DNA from 3 places in the Desulfovibrio simplex genome. Region 1 is predicted to be linked to each of the others. Evidence: predicted binding sites of a transcription regulator. Region 1 holds the regulator's gene; each other region holds the start of a gene.
The links. Region 1 encodes sigma-54, which starts transcription at its own class of promoters, with help from an activator protein. Its sites were predicted from a motif close to CTGGCACGGNNNNTGCTT; they were not measured.
Positions count from the first base shown of each region.

Region 1 (2,269 bases):
GTCAGTGCCTTCAACCGGTTGCGCCACTTCAGCCTCTGCGTCAAGGTTATAGGTAAAGACGTCAACATCGGCAGAGCGAGCCTTACGGCGTTGCGTCTTGACCCGCGAAACCTGGCGTTTGATCTGTGCCTCGACCTTGTCTGTCACAAGGTCGATGGCGGCATACATATCTGAAGTCTGTTCCGTTGCGTTTATATGCAAACCTTCGCCAACAACCGTCACTTCGCAGCGATGACGAAACTTGTCCACAGTAAGCACAACGCTTACCTCAAGACCGGAAGACTTGCCAAAAAAACGCCCCAGCTTTTCCATGCGGCGTCGGGCATACTTTTTAAGATGGTCGGAGGCTTCAAAGTTTTTGAAGGCAAAAGAGATGTTCATATAATCCTCCTTATGATGTCAGTTCCCGGCATGGAGAACTGTGGAACCCGTCTTTTGAACGACGGTGGAAATTTGATGAACCATCTTGTTTTAAAAATTTTTTGCCTCAGGCGGGCAGCGGCGCTTGTGCCGCGCCAAGGCCAAGGTCAGAAATGTTCCTTGCGTCTTGAAGACGACGGAATATCAAGGGCAGTGCGGTACTTGGCCACAGTGCGACGTGCGATGTTGACCTTAAGGTGCTCTTTCAGCATTTCGCCAATGCGTTCATCGCTCAGGGGAGACCTGGTGTCTTCGTCAGCAATGAACTTCTTGATGAGGGCTTTAACGCTCTCAGAGCCGACCTGGCTGCCGTCATCAAGCTCCAGACCGCTGTTGAAGAAAAATTTCAGTTCAAAAATGCCGTGCGGCGTCGCCACGTACTTGTTTGTTGTTATGCGGCTTACCGTGGATTCATGCATGCTGATGTCATCAGCGATATCCTTGAGAATAAGCGGTGCCAGACGCGTCACGCCATCCTCGAAAAAGGGCTGCTGGTGCCGGACGATGCTTTCCATCACTTTGTACAGGGTGCGCTGGCGCTGATAGAGGCTCTTGATGAGCCAGCTGGCCGAGCGCATTTTTTCTGTACAGTATTCTTTTTCCTTATCTGAGGATCCCTTCATGTCCATCTGGCTCAGATTGGAAAGCTGCAACTGCGGCAAGCCATCCTCGTTGAGCAGAATGACGAACTCATCGCCCATTTTGTACACAAAAACATCAGGGCTCACATAGGTTGGTTCGCCACCGCCAAAACTGGCTCCAGGCAGGGGATCAAGGCTCTGGATGATGTCCAGATATTCTTTCAGTTCCTCCATATCCAGCTTGAATTTGCGCAGCAGGGGCTTGTAGCGCTTGGCTTCAAGGTCCTCCAGGTGCGAGCGCACGAGTTCAAGCAGTATGGGGTCGCGGTCATACTTCAGGCTTTTTATCTGTACGAGCAGGCATTCACGGGCATCACGGGCGGCCACGCCCACAGGATCAAACAGTTGCACCTTTTCAAGCACCGTCTGAACTTCAGCCGTATCAGACTCCGTCATCTGTGCGATTTCTTCCAGGCTGGCGTGCAGATACCCGGCAGAAGAAAGGTTGCCGATGATGACTTCGCCTATGTCTTTTTGTGTCTCTGTGAGGGAGGAAAGACGCAACTGCCACAGCAGGTGGCCTTCGAGGGTGGGCTTGGCCGAGTAGCGCGCTTCAAGGGGCGAAATATCTTCAGCAACCTCAAACTCGCGTGGCTGCACAAGGCGGGGAGTGCTTGCGAACTCTCCCAGGTAATCTTCCCAGTCGGCATCCTTGGCCAGGTCTTGATCGTACACCTCTTCGGCGGCTTTTTCCCGCCTGTCATCGCCTGAATCTGGCGAAGTGTCATCGCCCTGGGATTCTTCAAGAAAAGGATTGTCCAGCATTTCCTGCTGCACAGTCTCGAGAAGCTCCATGCGTGAGAGCTGGAGCAGCTTGATGGCCTGCTGTAATTGCGGGGTCATCACGAGCTGCTGAGTCAGTTTTAATTGCTGTCGAAGTTCCAGTGCCATGAGCCTGTTCCGTCTTGAAAGGTCAGCAGAAAATATTTTATTTACAAGTAGTGTGCCATAGTGGCAAAAATTATGCAATAGCCAGAGGTTGCGCGACCAAAAAACAAACCAATCCGTGAGCTGGCCCAAGCTTTGCATCATTGTTTTCAAGGTGTTGGCTTCAAGAACCGCAGCTGGTCCTGAAACGGAAAAAGGGAGGTCGCCCTCCCTTCTTCCTGTCATCAAATTATGATGCGATCATGCAAGCCTTACACCTTGGCGTGCTTTTTGGCTGCCGTGATAAATTCACGGAACAGCGGATGCGCGGCCATGGGCCT
Region 1 is NZ_AP042377.1:1,323,891-1,326,159, reverse strand. Features, by position in the region: gene hpf (ribosome hibernation-promoting factor, HPF/YfiA family) at 1-381, opposite strand, end outside; gene rpoN (RNA polymerase factor sigma-54) at 528-1,952, opposite strand; gene ACZ5DH_RS05485 (CTP synthase) at 2,201-2,269, opposite strand, start outside.

Region 2 (2,269 bases), 1.7 Mb from region 1:
ATAAGCCTGCGCATATCGGGCGTTTCAAGCAGGTTCGTGGCCAGCTGAATGCTGCCCGTGGTGTCCGTGTCCGTCTGGGACACGGCCGCATGCGTAGCGCGGATCTTTTCAAGACGTTCCTCGGACAGCACGGCAAAAAGAAAGGTGGACAGCACCGGGCTGAGCTCCAGAAGCATGTTGAGAATCTGCACGATGTTTTCAGGGGGCCGTACAAAGGAAACGTGCAGGGTGCCGATAACCTCGCCGCTGACGATGAGCGGCAGGGCAATGGTGGAGTTGAGGCCCACGGTGGAAAGCGGCATGGGCGAATCGCCAAAGTCGTGCTTCGCCAGGTCATTGATGACCACAGGCTTGCGCGAGGCAATGGCCAGGCCAGCCACCGTGTTATGGGCGATACGGGTATTGGAGAGCGATTCCACCACGGTGCCGTCAGCCGCCGTAAAAAGATTCAAAAACTCCCTTTCGGCATCATACAGGTTGATGCAAAAACGGTCATAGTGAAACAAAACGCGAAGCTGCTTTGCAAGCATTCGGAAAAAAGCATTACGGTCCATTTTTCCCACGACCAGTTTGGCCAAATGGTGCACCACCTGTCCTACAGTCTGGGAAGGGTTGCTCAAGCCGTCTGCTGAAATCTCATAGGGCATAACTCACCTCTGCCCACATTTAATCATTCCTTTACCCAAATACAAGCACATTTCCCATAAACGGGCATATTTAATTGAACAAACAATCAACTTTGTGAAAAAAACTCCTTATACTGCGCTGACTACGGCTCTGCATACAACTTTGGCATACACCTTGCTTATGGTTGGGCAAGCCTAAGGTAAAACAAGTGATCAACGTGCATTTGCGACATAATACAAGAAAATAATCCTGTATTCAAAAATGAAACAAATGCAAATACGCATAATACTGTATGCAATAATGATCCCTTGTTCTTTAAGTTACGTTTAATTACTACCATACTATCCAAGGAGACATGTATGACAACCCACTTTGTGGTGCACGAACCCGGCGACAGCGTCGGCGTGGTCGTGGTTGAAGGCGTCAAAAAGGGCGACCAACTCAACGGCTGGATCATGGACGGCGACACCACCCTGGTGTTCGAGACCCTGAACGACATTCCGATCGGGCACAAGATCGCCCTGCAGGACCTCGCTGAAGGCGACACTGTCATCAAATACGGCACCGACATCGGCAAGGTGATCAAGCCCATCAAGCGTGGCGAACACCTGCATGTCCACAACGTCAAAACCAAGAGGTGGTAAACCAATGAACAAGACTATTATGGGCTACCGCCGCGAAAATGGCCGCGTGGGCATCCGTAACCACGTGATCATTCTGCCTCTGGACGACCTTTCCAACGCCGCTTGCGAAGCTGTGGCAAACAACATCAAGGGCACCATGGCCCTGCCCCACGCTTACGGCCGCCTGCAGTTTGGTGAAGACCTCGACCTGCATTTCCGCACCCTTATCGGTGTGGGCAGCAACCCCAACGTGGCCGCCGTTGTCGTCATCGGCATCGAGCCCGTGTGGACGCAGCGCGTGGTTGACGGTATTGCCAAGACCGGCAAGCCCGTTGTGGGCTTCGGCATTGAACAGCACGGCGACCTGGAAACCATTCGCGCCGCTTCCCTCAAGGCCAAAGAATTTGTGCACTACGCCAGCGAACTGCAGCGCACCGAATGCAAGATGAGTGAGTTGTGGGTTTCCACCAAGTGTGGCGAATCCGACACCACTTCCGGCATCGCCGCCAACCCCACCGTTGGCAACGCTTTTGACAAGCTGTGGGAAACCGGCGCCACCACCCTGTTTGGTGAAACCACCGAAATCACCGGTGGCGAACACCTGGTCGCAGCGCGCTGTGCCAACGAAGACGTGCGCAAAAAGTTCATGGCCTTCTTTGACCGCTACGCCAAGGTTGTTGACGACCACAAGACCGACGACCTTTGCGACTCCCAGCCCACCAAGGGCAACATTGAAGGCGGCCTGACCACCATTGAGGAAAAAGCCCTCGGCAACATTCAGAAAATCGGCCGCAAGGCTCCGGTTATCGGCTGCCTCGACAAGGCTGAAACCCCCACCGGCCCCGGCCTGTGGTTTATGGATTCCTCATCCGCCGCGGCCGAAATGGTCACCCTGTGCGCCGCTTCCGGCTTTGTGGCCCACTTCTTCCCCACGGGGCAGGGCAACATCATCGGCAACCCCATCCTGCCCGTGATCAAACTGTCTGCCAACCCGCGCACCGTGCGCACCATGAACGAGC
Region 2 is NZ_AP042377.1:3,055,182-3,057,450, forward strand. Features, by position in the region: gene ACZ5DH_RS12505 (sigma-54-dependent Fis family transcriptional regulator) at 1-647, opposite strand, end outside; gene ACZ5DH_RS12510 (UxaA family hydrolase) at 987-1,271, shown strand; gene ACZ5DH_RS12515 (UxaA family hydrolase) at 1,276-2,269, shown strand, end outside.
Region 2: a site for sigma-54 is predicted at 790-807, ahead of ACZ5DH_RS12510 (UxaA family hydrolase). Genes of this name have one in related genera too.

Region 3 (2,269 bases), 830 kb from region 1:
TCGGGCCGGAACATTCCATGCTCAAGGACGCGGGACGCGCCGAATATGTCAGCATCACGGACAGGGAAGCCCTGGACGCCTTCTTCGCCCTGTCCAGGCATGAAGGCATCATTCCCGCTCTTGAGTCGTCGCACGCCCTGGCCCAGGCCATGAAGATGGCCCCCGCCATGCCAGACACCGCCATACTGCTGGTCAACCTGTCTGGCCGTGGCGACAAGGACGTAGCCCAGGTAGCCGAAATGATGGAAAAAGGCGAAATATAGGCTCTGATTCCTCCAAGGGCGCAGGCCCATAAATGCCGACAACAGCAAAGGCCCCCGTCCACTGGACGGGGGCCTTTGCTGGCCTTTTGACGGGCACACGCCGGAGGCTCCCAGACTGAAAATCCTGAACAGATGGAACCTGATCTAGACCAGATTAACTTTGAGAATGGACATTCTCAAAGTTTAAGACACGCATACTTCGGCGCTTAACAGCGCAAATAAATTGCGCTTACGCCTTCGCTGCGGGCGCCTGCTCACGCAGTCGCCAGAGCAATTTCAAAGTGAAAATGCTCTAAACCATACATGGCTGCGTTACGCGCACGGCCCGCAAGCGCCAGCGCCATAAATCCGCCGCTCCAGCACACTGTCCCGCGCCACGGTTACCGCCCCGGCGTCACGCGACGAACATTTGTCCGCACAGGCGCACTGCCCGGAGCAAACCTGCTTGGTACCAGGCATTCTCGGCGGTGATGGCACGCCCGTTCCGGCAGTTACGGTACAGGCAACCTGCGCCTGCGCCAGTACGGTGATCGCCCGCTCCCACAGTCACCAGAACAGTTTCAACGTGAAACCGCCCTGCCCTGATGCTGCTTATATAACTTCATTGAGCGCCGAAAGCTGTTCCTGCGCCCTGAATTTCTGCTGCAACATGATGGGCAGCGCTTCCGGATCAGCCGGGTCGTATTCAAACATGACCGCCGTACCGAAGCAGGAAAAATACTTGCTGCCGTCAGGATGAAAAGCCACGTTTTCATTGTAGCCCACGATGGCCTGCGCGCCTTTGTTCATGGCGCGCCCCGCCATGCCGAAAAAGGCTTCCTCGGAGTCAAAACCCCGGCAGCACACGAGCCCCAGCACCTTGGCAATACGCCGCCCTTCCACCTGATGCGTGGTCACCACAGGAAATCGCCCGGCCAGAAACACTTCACGAATGCGCGCGGTGGCGTCTGACGTACGCGCCTGCCTTTCAGCTTTGCGAGCCTTTTTTTCCTGACCACCGAGTAAAAAAAACATGCCGGACCTCCAGAAGCAATGGGATGCACAATGATAACGCTCTCGTGTGCAGATTAATTGCAAAGGTCTTGCCAATAAACTTTTAAACTTTTATTTCAAGTGATTATAAAAAAATCAGCCTTGCGTTGTCAGACCGTTGACGGCATTGCCGCGACCACAGGGCAAACCAGCGTCCATGCCTTTTCGGGGCACTCTTCGAACTTTTGAACACGGTCGCGCCGTCCAGTGCCGCAGGGCAACGGCCAAGGCAACATCATAAAAAGTGGCCGAACATCGGCAATTATCGCCAACACAGGCGCAGCAGCGGCATTGCCTTCCCCATATTCACCGCCCGTGAAAGCCCCGCATTGGTACCGCCATACACGGCGGCAAAGGCGCGGCCTGTTTGGCGCATGTGCCCATAAAGGCATAAACTCGCCATCGGCGGGTTTATGCCTTTATAATATTGCCCGACGCCGGAGCCGATACACGTTGAGACGGTGTACTGCCTGGAAAACGCAGTTCTGAAGCCCCGCTTCAGATCAGAAAACCCTTACCATACCATAATAGATTAACTTTGAAATGTTTCACGTTACAAAGTTTTTATTCAGCCAAAAAATGCGATTTGCGGTAGCCGTTAGCGGGGCTTTACCGCTTACGGATAACCAATGCTGTCTTTGCGGCAGCCGTTGCTTTAGCCGTTGTGACGCAGGCTTCAGCCGTCGCAACGGCTAAAGCTCGGCTGAATCCACGCCACCTTGTGGCACGCTGCACTCTCGTGCAGCGTCAGAGCATTTACACTTTTTCAAAGTTAAAATGCTCTGAAATACAATAAGAGTTTTAGGGGGTGGGGGCGTGGGGGAGGCGACCCTTTTGCAAAAGGGTCCCTCCCCCACAAAGTATTTCAAAATGACATCACGCTACTGCGCGGGCTGCTTTTGGGTTTCGGTTTCGTGCTTTTCGGGGCGCAGGATGCGGCAAATGGGCTGGGCCGTCGCCCGACCGGAGAAAAT
Region 3 is NZ_AP042377.1:2,157,848-2,160,116, forward strand. Features, by position in the region: gene trpB (tryptophan synthase subunit beta) at 1-263, shown strand, start outside; gene ACZ5DH_RS08885 (YbjQ family protein) at 855-1,277, opposite strand; gene lon (endopeptidase La) at 2,177-2,269, opposite strand, start outside.
Region 3: a site for sigma-54 is predicted at 1,442-1,459, ahead of ACZ5DH_RS08885 (YbjQ family protein). Genes of this name have one in related genera too.